DNA from 2 places in the Paraburkholderia sp. MM6662-R1 genome. Region 1 is predicted to be linked to the other one. Evidence: predicted binding sites of a transcription regulator. Region 1 holds the regulator's gene; the other holds the start of a gene.
The links. Region 1 encodes LexA, which represses DNA repair genes until DNA is damaged. Its sites were predicted from a motif close to ACTGTATNNNNATACAGT; they were not measured.
Positions count from the first base shown of each region.

Region 2: OKW39_RS17095 (PA0069 family radical SAM protein) is a predicted target of LexA. The motif match lies at 3,230-3,247, and genes of this name have one in related genera.

Region 1 is NZ_JBNDLV010000001.1:656,140-664,256, forward strand. Features, by position in the region: gene OKW39_RS03030 (asparaginase) at 1-633, opposite strand, end outside; gene OKW39_RS03035 (CysB family HTH-type transcriptional regulator) at 812-1,738, opposite strand; gene OKW39_RS03040 (sulfate/molybdate ABC transporter ATP-binding protein) at 1,857-2,915, opposite strand; gene cysW (sulfate ABC transporter permease subunit CysW) at 2,916-3,923, opposite strand; gene cysT (sulfate ABC transporter permease subunit CysT) at 3,920-4,816, opposite strand; gene OKW39_RS03055 (sulfate ABC transporter substrate-binding protein) at 4,977-6,023, opposite strand; gene lexA (transcriptional repressor LexA) at 6,335-6,985, shown strand; gene OKW39_RS03065 (hypothetical protein) at 7,088-7,432, shown strand; gene OKW39_RS03070 (DUF2939 domain-containing protein) at 7,552-8,117, shown strand, end outside.
Region 2 is NZ_JBNDLV010000001.1:3,597,026-3,605,142, forward strand. Features, by position in the region: gene OKW39_RS17080 (acyl-CoA dehydrogenase) at 1-1,066, shown strand, start outside; gene OKW39_RS17085 (D-amino acid dehydrogenase) at 1,206-2,492, opposite strand; gene OKW39_RS17090 (Lrp/AsnC ligand binding domain-containing protein) at 2,672-3,160, shown strand; gene OKW39_RS17095 (PA0069 family radical SAM protein) at 3,306-4,457, shown strand; gene OKW39_RS17100 (NINE protein) at 4,493-4,960, opposite strand; gene OKW39_RS17105 (PQQ-dependent sugar dehydrogenase) at 5,159-6,253, opposite strand; gene rpsP (30S ribosomal protein S16) at 6,515-6,769, shown strand; gene rimM (ribosome maturation factor RimM) at 6,904-7,638, shown strand; gene trmD (tRNA (guanosine(37)-N1)-methyltransferase TrmD) at 7,664-8,117, shown strand, end outside.

The DNA of each region.
Region 1 (8,117 bases):
CTCGACGCGGCCATCCTGCACCCAGCCGAGCGCGCCGATTTCGGGCGACTGGAACGCATCGACCGCATAGGTGCTCGTTTTCACGACGTCGCGCGCGCTGTGAATCCGGTTGTTGAACGCAACCAGCACGCCCTGCCCGCGTGCCGCCGCGTGCGCGGCGACCGTCACCGCATTTAGCAGGTTCAGCGGACCGTCGGCGGAGAGCGCCGACGCTGGGCGCATCGCCGCAGTCAGCACGACCGGCTTGTCCGACTTGACGGTCAGATGCAGCAGGTAGGCGGTTTCCTCGAGTGTATCGGTGCCGTGCGTGACCACCACGCCGTCTACGTCGTCCGTCGCGAGCAGCGTGTTGATGCGTTGTGCGAGTGTGGTCCACAGCGGCAGCGACATGTCCTTGCTGTCGACGCTGGCGATCTGCTCGGGCGCGATTCGCGCGACCGTAGACAACGCCGGCACCGCCGCGAGCAGTTGATCGACGCCGACGACGCCCGCCTGATAGCCCGACGTATTGGCCGCATCCGGGGCCGCGCCGGCGATCGTGCCGCCGGTCGCGAGCACCGCGATGCGCGGCAGCGTCGGCGCGGTGCTATGGCCGGGGGGAATCGGGAGAGAGGGAGAAGTCGAGGTATTCATGGCGGCGATTGTAAGCGATGCGCTTCGCGTCGCCATGCGTGGAAGACCGGACGCGGGTTCGGCTTGCGCGAGCGTGCGCAACGCGCGAGCGGGCTTAAATCTCATGCGGTGCCCAACTGCACTCATCACCACAAGTATTGACGACGGGTGCAAGTCCCACCCTAAGCTGCTCGCAGCCCTAAGCCGCCTCGCGCAACTGCGCCGCGATGTCTGCCTCGCTCAACTGCGGCGCGAACATCTCGATCAACCGATAGGCGTACGCGCGCAGGAACGCGCCCTTGCGCAAGCCGACACGCGTCGTGCTCGCCTCGAACAGATGCTGCGTGTCGAGCGCGACGAGTTCGCTGTCGCGCTTCGGGTCGTAGGCCATTGCCGCGACCACGCCGATGCCCATGCCGAGTTCGACGTAGGTCTTGATCACGTCGGCGTCGATCGCGGTCAGCACGACGTCGGGCAACGCACCCGCTTTCGCGAACGCCTGATCGATATGCGAGCGGCCGGTGAAGTCCTGGTCGTAGGTGACGATCGGGAATTCGGCGATCTCGTCGAGCGTCAGATTCGCTCGGCCGACGAGCGGATGATCCTTCGGCACCACCACGACGTGATGCCACGAATAGCACGGGAACGTGACGATGTCGGGAAAACGGTCGAGCGCCTCGGTCGAGATGCCGATATCCGCCTCGCCGTTGATGATCATCTGCGCGATCTGCTGCGGGCTGCCCTGGCGCAGCGCCAGATGCACTTTCGGGAACACCGACGTGAACTGCCGAATCACCTTCGGCAATGCGTAGCGTGCCTGCGTGTGGGTGGTCGCGACGACGAGGTGGCCGCTGTCCTGATCCGCGTACTGACGCGCGACGCGGCGCAGATTCTCCGCATCGAGCAGCATCCGCTCGATCAACTGATGCACGGCCTTGCCCGGTTCGGTGAGCCCGGTCAGACGCTTGCCGCGGCGGATGAAGATGTCGACCCCGAGTTCGTCCTCGAGATCCTTGATCTGCTTCGATACGCCCGACTGCGACGTGTAGAGCACGTTCGCCACTTCGGTCAGGTTCATGTTCTGCCGCACGGCTTCGCGCACGAAGCGCAATTGCTGGAAATTCATCGTTGTGTCTCCGGTTCCGCCAGAGTTGAGTTATTGGAGCCGCACATGCCAGGCGAAGCACGCGGTACGGCCGATACGTTCTCTCCTGTCCACAGCGCCGCACAGCGGCGCCGCCATCTCACTGCGCCGGAAACACCCGCAGCGCGCGCGGCACCGCGGTGACGCCGTCGCCGACCGCGAGTTGCAGATCACGCCACGTTTCGCGATCGAGTTCGGCTTCGAGCAGATTGCCCTCGCGACCGGCGAGCTCGACGCGCACCGAACCGCCGAGCGTCACCACGCGCCGCACGTCGACGACAATGCCCTCGCGATGCCCCGCCGCCTGCGGATACAACTGCAGATCGTGCGGCCGCACATAGGCGAACGCCGGGCCCCTAAAACCCGCCGCGATCGCGACCGGCAGCGCCGCGCCATCGACGACGAAGCCTTGCGCATCGACGCTGCCGTGCAGACGGTTCGCCGCGCCGAGAAACTCGTAGACGAACGGCGTCTGCGGATGGTCGTACACCTCCTGTGGGCTGCCGACCTGCTCGACATGCCCGCGATTGAGCACGACGATGCGGTCCGCCACTTCGAGCGCTTCTTCCTGATCGTGCGTGACGAAGATCGTCGAAATATGCAGATCGTCGTGCAGGCGACGCAACCAGCTGCGCAGTTCCTTGCGCACCTTCGCGTCGAGCGCGCCGAACGGCTCGTCGAGCAACAGCACCTTCGGCTCCACGGCCAACGCACGTGCGAGCGCGATGCGCTGGCGCTGGCCGCCGGACAGCTCCGACGGATAGCGCTGCGCGAGCCAGTCGAGCTGCACGAGCTTCAGCAACTCATGCACCTTCTCACGAATCACCTTCTCGGACGGACGTTCCTTGCGCGGCTTCACGCGCAGCCCGAACGCGACGTTTTCGAACACCGTCATATGCCGGAACAGCGCGTAGTGCTGGAACACGAAACCCACCTCGCGCTCACGCGCGCCGACCGCCGCGACATCCTGGCCTTGCAGCTCGACCCGGCCGCCGTCCGCATATTCGAGGCCGGCGATCACACGCAGCAACGTCGTCTTGCCGCAACCCGACGGCCCGAGCAGCGCGACGAGTTCGCCCGGCGGAAAGTCGAGCGACACGTTGTCGAGCGCGACGAAATCGCCGAAGCGCTTTTGCAGGTTACGAACGGTGATACCCATTTACAGCTCTCCTTGCTTGAGCGGATGTCGCTGCGACGCAGGCGTGGCGTTGACGAAAAACGAATGCGAAGCGGACTGCGCGCTATTGGCCTGCGAAGCGCCGGACGGCGACACGGGCCCCGCATACGCAGGCACTTCGCGCGCCGCCGACAGTTCCGCCGACATATGACGCTCGGCCAGCAGCTTGAGCCCCAGCGTGACCAGCGCCAGCAGCGCGAGCAGCGAGGCCACGGCGAACGCGGCCGAGAAGTTGTACTCGTTGTAGAGGATTTCGACGTGCAGCGGCATCGTGTCGGTCTGCCCGCGAATATGGCCCGACACGACCGACACCGCGCCGAACTCGCCCATTGCGCGCGCATTGCACAGAATCACGCCGTACAGCAGACCCCACTTGACGTTCGGCAGCGTGACGCGACGGAACGTCTGCCAGCCCGATGCGCCGAGCACGTGCGCGGCTTCTTCCTCGTCGTTGCCCTGCGCCTGCATCAGCGGAATCAGCTCGCGCGCGACGAACGGGAACGTGACGAAGATCGTCGCGAGCACGATGCCCGGCACCGCGAAGATGATCTGCACGTTGTGATCTTCGAGCCACGGGCCGAACCAGCCCTGCGCGCCGAACATCAGCACGTAGATCAGGCCGGAGATCACCGGCGACACCGAAAACGGCAGGTCGATCAACGTGGTCAGCAGCGCCTTGCCGCGGAATTCGAACTTCGCGATACACCACGACGCCGCAAGGCCGAACACGAGGTTCAGCGGCACTGCGATCGCCGCGGTGAGCAGCGTCAGTTTGATCGCCGACAGCGCATCCGGATCGGCGAGCGCTTCGAAGTAAAAACGCAGCCCCTTGTTCAGCGCCTGGTAGAACACCGCGGCGAGCGGCACGGCCAGAAACAGCGCGAGAAACAGCAGTGCGAGGCCGATCAGCAGCCAGCGCACGAGCGCCGGCTCGGTGACCGGATCGGGGCGACGCGCCACGCTCGCGGGGTGGGTCGGAACGCGGCTCATTGCACACCTCCACCAATAGCGGCGACGCTCGTGGCCACTGGCGCCGATGCCGTCTTGCCGCGGCTCGTGCGCCGCTGCAGATACCACTGCAGCGTGTTGATCGACAGCAGCATCAGGAACGACACGACCAGCATCACGACCGCGAGCGCCGTCGCGCCCGCATAGTCGTATTGCTCGAGCTTCGTGATGATCAGGAGCGACGTGATCTCCGACTTCATCGGCACATTGCCGGCGATGAAGATGACCGAGCCGTATTCGCCGAGCGCGCGCGCAAAGGCGAGCGCGAAGCCGGTCAGCAGCGCCGGCAACACGGCCGGCAGCACGACGCGGCGAAACGTGAGCCAGCGCGACGCGCCGAGACACGCGGCCGCCTCCTCCTGCTCGCGCTCGAACTCCTCGAGCACCGGTTGCACCGTGCGCACGACGAACGGCAGGCCGATGAACGTCAGTGCGACCAGCACGCCCGCCGGCGTGAACGCGATCTTGATGCCGAGCGGCGCGAGGAACTGGCCGATCCAGCCGTTGCCCGCATACACGGCCGCGAGCGAAATGCCCGCCACCGAGGTGGGCAACGCGAACGGCAGATCGACGACCGCATCGACGATACGCTTGAACGGAAACGTGTAGCGCACCAGCACCCACGCGACGAGAAAGCCGAACACCGCGTTGATCAGCGCGCCGCCTAGCGCCGAGAAAAACGTCAGCCGATACGACGCGAGCACACGCGGCGACGTGACCGCGCGCACGAACTGATCCCAGTCGAGCGTCGCGGTTTTCAGAAAGGTCGCCGCCAATGGAATCAGCACCACGAGGCTCAGATAAGCCACCGTGATGCCGAGTGTCAGGCCAAAACCGGGCAATGCGCTCGGCTTGCGGAAGGTCAACGTGGTCATGCTGGATACTCGTTCATGGTTGATGCTCGCGCGGTTGTTCGTTTTGCCGTGCTGCCGTACTGCGGTACTGCCGCACTGCTGGCCACCGGACCCCGGTTAGCCGAAAGCGCGCCCATTGGGCGCGCCCTTTTTCCCCTGGCTGTGATTCAGGCGGTGGTTCTTACTGCGGCTGATAAATCGAATCGAACACGCCGCCGTCCGCGAAATGAGTCTTCTGCGCGTTGGTCCAACCGCCGAACGAATCGTCGATCGTGTACAGCTTCAGCTTCGGAAACTTCGCGGTCAGATCGGCGGGCACCTTGCTGGAACGCGGACGATAGAAATTGCGCGCGGCGATCTCCTGACCTTGCTCGCTATACAGGAAGTTCAGATACGCCTCGGCCAGCTTGCGCGTGCCGTGTTTGTCGACGACCTTGTCGACCACCGCGACCGGCGGCTCGGCCAGAATGCTCACCGACGGCACCACGATCTCGAACCTGTCCGGACCAAACTCCTTCAGCGCCAGGAACGCCTCGTTTTCCCACGCGATCAGCACGTCGCCGATACCGCGCTGCACGAAGCTCGTGGTCGCGCCGCGCGCGCCCGAATCGAGCACGCCGGCGTTCCTGTACAGCTTGCCGACGAACTCCCTGGCCTTCTGGTCGTTGCCGCCCGGTTGATGCTCGGCGTACGCCCACGCGGCCAGGTAGTTCCAGCGCGCGCCGCCCGAGGTCTTCGGATTCGGCGTCACGATCGACACGCCCGGTTTCACCAGATCGTCCCAATCCTTGATGTGCTTCGGGTTGCCCTTGCGCACCAGAAATACGATCGTCGACGTGTACGGCGATGCGTTGTCCGGCAGACGCTTTTGCCAGTTCTTGTCGACGAGCCCCTTGTTCGCGAGCGCGTCGATGTCATAGGCGAGCGCAAGCGTCACGACGTCGGCCTGCAGTCCGTCGAGCACCGAGCGAGCCTGCGCGCCCGAGCCGCCGTGCGACTGCTTGAAGGTGACGGCTTCGCCGGTCCTGGCCTTCCATTCCTTGCCGAATGCCTGATTGATGTCCTGATACAGCTCGCGCGTCGGATCGTAGGACACGTTTAACAGCGTGGTGTCGGCGTGCGCGACGCCGCTTGCGCCCAACATGCCGAACGCACCCGCCGCGCCGACGGCGAGCGCCGCGATCAGTTTTCCGGTTCGAGCCGCAAGCCCCATATGCCGATGGTTCATTTCAATTTTTCTCCGCGTGATGGTCCGCTGATGAGCGTCTGGTGTTGTTCTGCGTCGCGGCCACGTGCACATGAGCGCCAACCGGAGGCCAGTCTATCGAAGCGCTTTCATTATTAAAAATAATGTTTCTTCATTTTTTAATACTCAAAAGTGGTAACGACAGATGCGCCGGCTGCTGGGACGCCGACAATGCCGTCATGTCGCCGATAAACGACGCCCCAGCGTGGCCGTTGCGCCAAACTTAAAGTAAAGCTTGAAATGCGCGGAATACTGTATAAAAATACAGTTACCTGTTCATACATACAGTGGCCATGACAAAACTCACCGCACGACAGCAGCAGGTTTTCGATCTGATCCGCCGCGCGATCGAACGCACCGGCTTTCCGCCCACTCGCGCGGAAATTGCCGCCGAACTCGGGTTCAGCTCGGCCAATTCCGCGGAAGAGCATCTGCGCGCGCTGGCGCGCAAGGGCGTGATCGAACTCGCGGCCGGCGCGTCGCGCGGCATCCGCCTGCTGTCCGGGCAGGAGGACGCGCCGTATCAGTTCACCCTGCCGCATGCGGGCCTGATGCAGTTGTCGTTGCCGCTGATCGGCCGGGTCGCGGCGGGTAGCCCGATCCTCGCGCAGGAACATATCTCGCAGCACTACGCGTGTGACCCGGCGCTGTTCTCGAGCAAGCCCGACTACCTGCTGAAGGTGCGCGGCCTGTCGATGCGCGACGCGGGCATTCTCGACGGCGACCTGCTCGCGGTGCAAAAGCGCACCGAAGCGAAGGACGGCCAGATCATCATTGCGCGGCTTGGCGACGACGTGACGGTCAAGCGTCTGAAGCGCCGGCCGAACGGCATCGAACTGATCGCCGAAAACCCCGATTACGACAACATCTTCGTGGAAACCGGCAGCGCCGATTTCGCGCTCGAAGGGATCGCGGTCGGGCTGATCCGCCCCAGCGAGTTCTGATCTGTCGCTGTCGCCAGAACGCTTGCGCCGGTTTGTCCGACCCAAGCCGCATTTACGCCTGCATCTATGCCCGCATCTACGCCGAATCGCCTGGAGAGACTCATGGAACGCCTTGCCCGCCTGTTGCCCTTTCGCCAGTTCGGCCGTCTGCGCCATCTGCGCAAGCTCACGCCCTGCGCGCTAATCGAGGCGCCCGCTGCGCGCACGCCGTCGCTGTTCGACGCGGTTGCCGAAGCTTCCGGTCTGCCGTCGTCGTTGCCGGCGTTCGCGCGCGTGTCGCTGAATTCGGCGCTGAACATCGTTGAGCCCGCGCGTCGCGCGCCGGTGCGGGTCTATCATGGACCGTCGCGACTGATCATGGTCGGCACGGTCGACGCCGTATGCCGTATGATCGATCGCTGCATAGCCGACGAAGCCAACGTGCACGGCGCGGTGTTCGAAGCCTGAGCGAATCCTGAGTACGCATGCAACAAGCACTTCGGATGTTCAGAGATTCGTGTGGGATGGGATCGTTCCGACCTCGCCGTGCTCGACGTTAGATCATCACTGACGTGGAGTCCCATTCGATGACAATTCGGAAACGCATACAGGGCAGCGCCACCCGGCCGCTGCTGATCACGCTGATCGTGGTGATCGTGATTGCCGCGCTGGGCTTTATTTATGCGTCACCGTATCTCGCGGTGAACAATCTCAAACGCGCCGCCGATGCGCGTGACGTGCAAACCGTCAATCAGTACGTGGACTTTCCCGCGCTACGCGATAGCCTGAAGCAACAGGTGGGCGCCATGCTGACACGCCGGCTCGAGGCGGATGCCGGCAACAAGATGGCCACGATCGGCGCGGTGATCGGCGTGACGCTGATCGGCCCGCTCGTCGATGCCTATGCGACACCCGACGGCGTCGCGGCGCTGCTGAACGGCATGCCGCCGCGTGGCACGCCGGGCGAGCAACCGTCCGCGCCGCCAGCCGCGGGCGGCGAAGCGCCGGCCGCACCAGCCGCGGGCGACACCACCACGCAGGCCAGCGCACCGCCGCCCGGGCGTCAAAGCACGGCCGGCTATCGCAGTCTCAACGAGTTTGTCGTCACGTACCGGCGTGGCGAAGGTAACGCGAACTATTCGGCAATCTTTCG
Region 2 (8,117 bases), 2.9 Mb from region 1:
TGAGCGCAACGACGTGCATTGCGTGTCGATCGAGCACAAGCTCGGCATCAAGGCGAGCCCGACCGCCGTGCTGCAGTTCGGCGATCACGGCGGCGCGCTCGGTCAGCTGATCGGCGAAGAGAATCGCGGCCTCGAATACATGTTCATCATGATGAACGCCGCCCGTTTCGCGGTCGGCATGCAAGGTGTCGCGATCTCGGATCGCGCATATCAGAAGGCGGTCGCGTATGCGAAAGAGCGCGTGCAGAGCCGTCCCGTGGACGGCTCCGCGAAGCAGTCGGTCGCGATCATCCAGCACCCGGACGTGCGCCGCATGCTGTCGACGATGCGCAGCCTCACCGAGGCGTCGCGCGCGCTCGCCTACCTCGCGGCCTCGCACTGCGATATCGCGCATCGTCATCCGGACGATGCGACGCGCGCGAAGCATCAGGCGATCTACGAATACCTCGTGCCGATCGTGAAGGGCTGGAGCACGGAGCTGTCGATCGACGTGACGAGCCTCGGCGTGCAGGTGCATGGCGGCATGGGCTTCATCGAGGAAACCGGCGCTGCCCAGTACTACCGCGACGCGCGCATTCTACCGATTTACGAAGGCACGACCGCGATCCAGGCCAACGACCTGATCGGTCGCAAGACGCTGCGCGACGGCGGCAAGGTCGCGAAGGAACTGCTCGCTGGCGTCGCCGAAACGGTTGAAGCGCTTGGCGCGCAGCAGGGCGCGGCGTTCGCATCGATGCGCACACAGCTCGCGCAGGGCCGGCGCGCGCTTGGCGCGGTCGTCGATTTCGTCGTCGCCAATGCGAAGGGCGATCCGAATGCGGTGTTCGCGGGCAGCGTGCCCTATCTGAAGCTCGCGGGCATCGTGCTGGGCGGCTGGCAGATGGCGCGTGCGCAGCTTGCCGCGGCGACGAAGCGCGACGAGGACCCAGCGTTTCATGACGCGAAGATCGCGACCGCGCGGTTTTACGCCGAGCATGTGTTGCCACAGGCGGCGGCGCTCGAAGTGGCGATCGTCAGCGCGAAGGGTGGCGAGGGCGTGCTGGCTTTGTCGGAAGACCAGTTCTGAGCATGCCTCGATGCCGGCCGCGATCGCGGCAGCACATTGAAATGCAAACGGCGCCCCGCGAGGCGCCGTTTGTTTGTACGGCTGCTGTTTGTTGCGGCCTGCGCCGCGGCCAGGGCCGCGTCAGCGCAAGCACTCAAACTCACGCATACGCCGGCCGATGCTCGCCCGCGGTCTCGCCGAGATAGCGATGCACCGACAGATCGTCCGCGCGAATCGCGGGCTGCTTGCCCGACATCAAGTCGGCGAGCAGTTGGCCCGAGCCGCACGACATCGTCCAGCCAAGCGTGCCGTGGCCGGTGTTCAGGAACAGGTTCGGCACCGGCGTGCGGCCGACGATCGGCGTGCCGTCCGGCGTCATCGGCCGCAGACCGCTCCAGAACGTCGCCTTCGACGTGTCGCCGCCGCCCGGGAACAGGTCATTCACAGAAAGCTCGAGCGTCTCGCGGCGCGCCTCGCGCAGCGATTTGTCGAAGCCGACGATCTCGGCCATCCCGCCGACGCGGATCCGGTCGTCGAAGCGCGTGATCGCGATCTTGTAGGTCTCATCGAGCACGGTCGACACCGGCGCGGCAGCCGCGTCGACGATCGGCGCGGTGATCGAATAGCCCTTCAGCGGATAGACCGGAAGCTTCACTATGCCATCGAGGAAGCGCGTCGAATACGAGCCGAGCGCGACCACGAACGAATCCGCGCGCACGAGCTCGCTGCCGCACTGCACGCCGGCGATGCGGCCGCCCGCCATCGCGAGCGCGTCGATCGACGTGTTGTAGCGGAACTTGACGCCCAGTTCCTCGGCGAGCGCCGCGAGGCGCGTCGTGAACATCTGGCAGTCGCCGGTTTCGTCGCCGGGCAGGCGCAGGCCGCCGGTGAGCTTGTGCGACACCGCGGCGAGGGCTGGTTCGGCCTTGGCGAGTTCGTCGGCCGTCAGCAGCTCGTATGGCACGTTGGCTTCCTGCAGCACGGCGATGTCTTTCGCGGCGCCGTCGAACTGCTGTTGCGTGCGAAATACCTGCAGCGTGCCGCCGGTGCGGCCTTCGTACTCGATGCCGGTGTCGGCGCGCAACGCCTGCAGGCAGTCGCGGCTGTATTCGGCCAGCCGCACCATACGGCCCTTGTTCACCGCATAGCGCGGCGCCGTGCAGTTCTGCAGCATCTGCCACATCCATTGCAGTTGGAACGCGGTGCCGTCGACGCGAATCGCTAGCGGCGCGTGCTTCTGGAACATCCACTTGACGGCCTTCAGCGGCACGCCCGGGGCGGCCCACGGCGAAGCGTAGCCCGGCGAGATCTGGCCCGCGTTGGCGAAACTGGTTTCGAGCGCCGGGCCGGCTTCGCGATCGATAACGGTCACTTCGTGACCGGCGCGCGCGAGGTAATACGCACTCGTCACGCCGACGACGCCACTGCCCAAAACGACGACTCGCATAGCTGCTCCAGATATCCAAAAATTGAGTGAGGGCAAGGCGCTCGTCGGAGGTTCGATCTGATTCGATTCAGCGAGCTGCAATGTGAGGTGAAATGCCGTTTGCCCAGTGTTAACCGCTATACTATTGACAGTGAGACAGGTTTTGTTATTGTATTTTCATCATTTTTAGAAAAAACACCATGCGTACCCAGCGCCAGCCCGTGCGGGCTCTCGACAAGCTCGATCACAAGATCCTGCGGCTCCTGCAGCAGGACGGCCGTATGGCGATGAAGGACCTGGCGGAGCAGGTCGGTCTGTCGGTGACGCCGTGCATCGAGCGCGTCAAGCGGATGGAGCGCGACGGCGTGATCACCGGCTACTACGCCCGCGTGAACCCGGCCGAGCTGGGCGCGGCGCTGCTCGTGTTCGTCGAGATCACGCTCGATCACAAGAGTGGCAACATGTTCGATCTGTTCCGGCGCGAGGTGCAGAAGATCCCCGAGGTGCTCGAGTGCCACCTCGTGTCGGGCGATTTCGACTATCTGATCAAGGCGCGCATCGGCGAAATGGCCGATTACCGGAAGTTGCTCGGCGACATCCTGCTGCAGCTGCCGGGCGCGGTGCAGTCGAAGAGCTATGTGGTGATGGAGGAAATCAAGGAGACGCTGACGATCGCGGTGGGCGAGTAGGTGCCGGTTCACTGACGGGGTTGGACGCGCATCAAGCGACCAACGAAGTGCTCGACAAACGGCGTAAACACTGTATATTTATACAGGTGTTTTGCGCCGCTTTCCTTTGGCGCTTCCTGTTTGCGTTTGCTTTGCGTGGCCCGCCGTGGATGACCCCGACACCCCTGACATTCCCGAATTTCCGATCGCGCCGCCGGCGCCTCGCAAGGGGCGCGGCGCGGTCACGAACCTGCAAGGCCGCTACGAAGTCGACCAGCGCGAAGCCGTCCACGACGGCTGGCAGACGGACGACGAAGACGGGGAGCCGAAGGTCCTGCGCACGCAGGTGTTCGAGGAGCGCGCAAAAACCATCCTCACACGCAATGCGTCGCCGGACATTCCGTTCAATGTGTCGCTGAATCCTTACCGGGGCTGCGAACACGGCTGCATCTATTGCTTCGCGCGGCCCACGCACAGCTACCTGGGCTTGTCGCCCGGGCTCGATTTCGAAAGCCGCATCTACGCGAAGATCAACGCGCCCGAACTGCTCGAGCGGGAACTGTCGAAGAAATCCTATGTACCCGAGCCGATCGCGCTCGGCGTCGCCACCGATGCATGGCAGCCGGCCGAACGTGACTTGCGTCTTACGCGTCGTGTGATCGAGGTGCTCAGCGAGCGCAACCACCCGTTCGGGGCGATCACCAAATCATCGCTGATCGAGCGCGACATCGACCTGCTTGCGCCGATGGCCGGGCGCGGGCAATTCATGGCCGCGATCACCATCACCACGCTGGACGCCGACATCGCGCGCACGCTCGAACCGCGCGCGGCCACGCCGTCGCGCCGGCTGCGCACGATCCGTACGCTCAGCGAGGCGGGCATTCCGGTCGGCGTCAGCATCGCGCCGGTGATCCCGTTCGTCACCGAACCGGATATGGAGCGCGTGCTCGAAGCATGCGCAGAAGCGGGCGCCAGCAATGCGAGCTATATCGTGCTGCGGCTGCCGTGGGAGGTCGCGCCGCTGTTCAAGGATTGGCTGGGCGCACATTTCCCGGATCGGGCCGAGCGCGTGATGAGCCGTGTGCGCGACATGCGAGGCGGCAAGGATTACGATTCTTCGTTCTCGACCCGCATGAAGGGAGAGGGCTTATGGGCGGATCTGCTCAGGCAGCGCTTTCACAAGGCCGTGCGCCGGTTAGGGTTGAACGGGCGCGACCGCGGCATTCTCGACATGTCGCATTTCCGCCGGATCGAGCCGCCGCGCGCCGAGCAGGTGAGCGCACCGGCGCGCGACAATCCGCAACTGAGGCTTTTCTAGCGCGCAGGAACGTCTGCGGGTCCCGCCACGGGGCATTACTGCGAAATCGCTTTGGCCGCTTCGACCTGACTTTCGAAGTAGGTCTGGAACGCGAGCGCGAGACCGGTCATCAGCAGAAACGCACCGATCAGCAGCGAAAAGATCACGACGAAAATGACCGCCCAGCCGGAGCGGCTTTTGCGTTGCGTGTGGGTGTTGAATTGCGCATCCCATTTCTGATCAGGACGCAGCCCGTAGACGAGCGCCGCCAGAAACGCGGCAAACAGCGAAACCGCGCCGAACGGCGCGAGCATCCAGCCCAGGATCGACGCGCGCTCGGTCGCGACCAGCAGCATCACGCCGGGAATGCCGATTAGCGTGCCGAGTAGATGCGCCCAGCCGTAGATGTCTCGGGTGCCGTACAGATAGAAGCGGTGGGCGCCGAGGCTGCCGAACAGGAACGCCAACGCGGCGGTGAGCGTCTTGGATCTGAAGCGCGGGGAAGTCGAGGCAGCGGTGGGCATGAACGCGTGGGCAGAGTGACGGGCGGTCGAAAGGAGCGGCGCGCCGCGGGGGCGCGGACCGACGCGCATTCTACGCCTGCGGCGCGCGGGCGGTCACGTGGAGGACGATCGCCCAGGCTGAAAGCGGGGCGGCGAGATGCGCCGGACCTGGCTCAGGGTGTGTGCAGCCGTTCAGCCGGACATGCGTGCATCCGCGTGTTACGGCGCTGAATACGTGATGCGATAGATTGCGCCGGCGGTATCGTCGCTGATCAGTAGCGAACCGTCTGGCAGCGGCAACACGTCGGCGGGGCGGCCCCAGACCGATTCGCCGGGTTGCAGCCAGCCTTCGGCAAAGACCTGCTGGCGTGCGTGGCTGCCGTCAGGGTCGGTGATCACGCGCACGACGCGGTAGCCGACCTTCTTGCTGCGGTTCCACGAGCCGTGCTCGGCGATGAAGATATTGTTGCGGTAGTCGGCGGGAAACATCGGGCCGTCGTAAAAGCGCATGCCAAGCGCCGCCACGTGCGCGCCAAGCTTGACCACTGGCGGCGTGAATTCGCTGCACGGATGATCCTTGCCGAACTCGGGGTCGGGCGTGTCGCCGCCGTGACAGTACGGAAAGCCGAAGTTCATGCCGACATGCGGCGCGCGGTTGAGCTTGTCGCTCGGAATATCGTCGCCGAGCAGGTCGCGACCGTTGTCGGTGAACCACAGTTCGTGGGTGACCGGATGCCACGCGAAGCCGACGGAATTGCGGATGCCGCGCGCGACGACCTCGTAGTGGCTGCCGTCCGGGTTCATGCGGCCAATCATCGCAAAGCGGTCCGGATCTCTCTGGCAAATGTTGCACGGCGCGCCTTGCGGCACGTACAGCTTGCCATCCGGGCCGAACGCGATGAATTTCCAGCCGTGATGCGTGTCCGTTGGCAGCTTGTCGGTGACAACGACCGGTTTCGGCGGATCGTTCAGGTGCGAGTCGATCGCATCGAAGCGCACGATTTTCGACACGGCCGACACATACAGCGCGCCGTCGCGCCACGCGACGCCGGCGGGCATCTGCAGCCCGGACGCGATCACGTGGTGAGCCGTCACGCGGCCGTTCCGCAGCTCGAGCGCATACACATGGCCATCGTCGCTACCCACGTAGAGAATGCCCTTGGGCGACAACGTCATCGCGCGCGCGCTCGGCACCTCGTCCGACAACACTTCGATGTGAAAGCCCGGCGGCAGCTTGATTTTCTCGATGGGCAGCGCGGCGATTGCCGTCAACGCCTGCGCGGCGATAACCGCGGCCGCTACCGCACGTAGAATCCGGCTGCACGAGGTGCGCGAAAGTCCGGCAAAGCGTACGAAAAAGGCACGAAAGGCGAACGGAAACGGGAGTTTCGGCTGGCGTTGCACGGGCGCTCCTTCAGGTAATTCGGGCGTTTGAGCGGGTTCTCGCACCTCTTGTAGAAGGTGGGTGCAGCCCGTTTCCGCAGTTTATCCCGGTAAGTGTTTGTTATGGCGTCGCTTTCCCGCTATAATCGCCTGTTTCAGTCGTTCCGAACCCCGGTTTTCAAGGATTCTAGTATGGTCATCATCCGCTTGGCTCGTGGCGGCTCCAAGAAGCGCCCGTTCTACAACATCGTCGCCACCGACTCGCGCAGCCGTCGTGACGGCCGCTTCATCGAGCGCGTCGGTTTCTACAACCCGGTCGCTACGAAGGGCGAGTCCCTGCGTATCGCTCAGGATCGCCTGACGTACTGGCAAGGTGTTGGCGCGCAACTGTCGCCGACCGTCGAACGTCTCGTGAAGGAAGCGCAAAAGGCGCAGCCGGCTGCTTGATATGGCGGCCCGCAGGCGTATCGTCGTCGGTTCGGCCGGCGGCTCGCGCAACTCGCGTGAGCAGTCCGATGCGCAATTTGTTTTACTGAAGCAGACGCCAAAGCAGGCTGCGAAGTTGTTGTCGAGGTTATTCGATGTCTGAGCGTGATTCCGGCAGTTCTGGTAGCGTCAAGGCAGCTTCGCGCGCAAAGGCGTCTGGTCAGGCGTCGTTCGGTGCATTCGTCCGCAAGCCGGTCGAACGAACCGACGGCAAGGCGAAAGAGGCGCAAGCCGATGCCGCGAACGCCGATTTCGAAGCTGCAGAAATGCGCATCGAAACGGCGGCAAGCTGGCCGGCCGATGCGGTCGAAGTCGGCGCAATCGTCGACGCCTATGGTCTCAAAGGCTGGGTCAAGGTAGCCGCGCATGCGGATGCCGGGCAAGGCGGCGACGTCTTGCTGAGCGCGAAGCGCTGGTGGCTGCTGAAAGGCCAGGAGCGCAAATCGGCGCCGTCCTTGCAGGCCAAAACACATAGCGACAGCGTGGTCGCCCGTCTGGGTGGCGTCGCTGACCGCGATACGGCGTTGGCTTTGCGTGGTTCTCGCGTATACATCGGCCGTAGCGAATTTCCGGCGCTCGAAGCCGACGAATTCTACTGGGTCGATCTGATCGGCCTGGACGTGGTGAATCTCGCCGGGCTCAACCTCGGCAAAGTCGCCAGCATGATCGACAACGGCGCGCAGTCGGTGCTGCGCATCGAATATCCGGCTACCGGCAAAAACGGCAAGCCGGTCGCAGGCGAGCGTTTGATCCCGTTCGTCGGCGTCTTTGTCAAAACGGTGGACCAGGCGGCAAAGCATATCGTCGTCGACTGGGAAGCTGACTATTGAAATCTATCGTTGAGCGGGGAGAGCGATGCAGTTCGATGTCGTGACGCTCTTTCCAGAAATGTTCCGCGCGCTGACTGACTGGGGTATCACCAGCCGGGCCGCGAAGCAGCAGCGCTATGGGTTGCGTACGTGGAATCCGCGCGATTTCACGACCGACAACTACCGCACGATCGACGATCGCCCATACGGCGGCGGCCCCGGCATGGTTATGCTGGCCCGGCCGCTCGAAGACGCGATCAGTGCCGCGAAAGCGGCGCAGTCGGAGCAGGGCATCGGCGCGGCGCGCGTCGTGATGATGTCGCCGCAAGGCGCCACACTGAATCACGAGCGCGTGATGAAGTTCGCGGCCGAACCCGGTCTGATCCTGTTGTGCGGGCGCTACGAAGCGATCGACCAGCGTCTGCTGGACCGTGTCGTCGACGAAGAAGTAAGCCTTGGCGACTTCGTGCTGTCGGGCGGCGAGTTGCCCGCGATGGCGT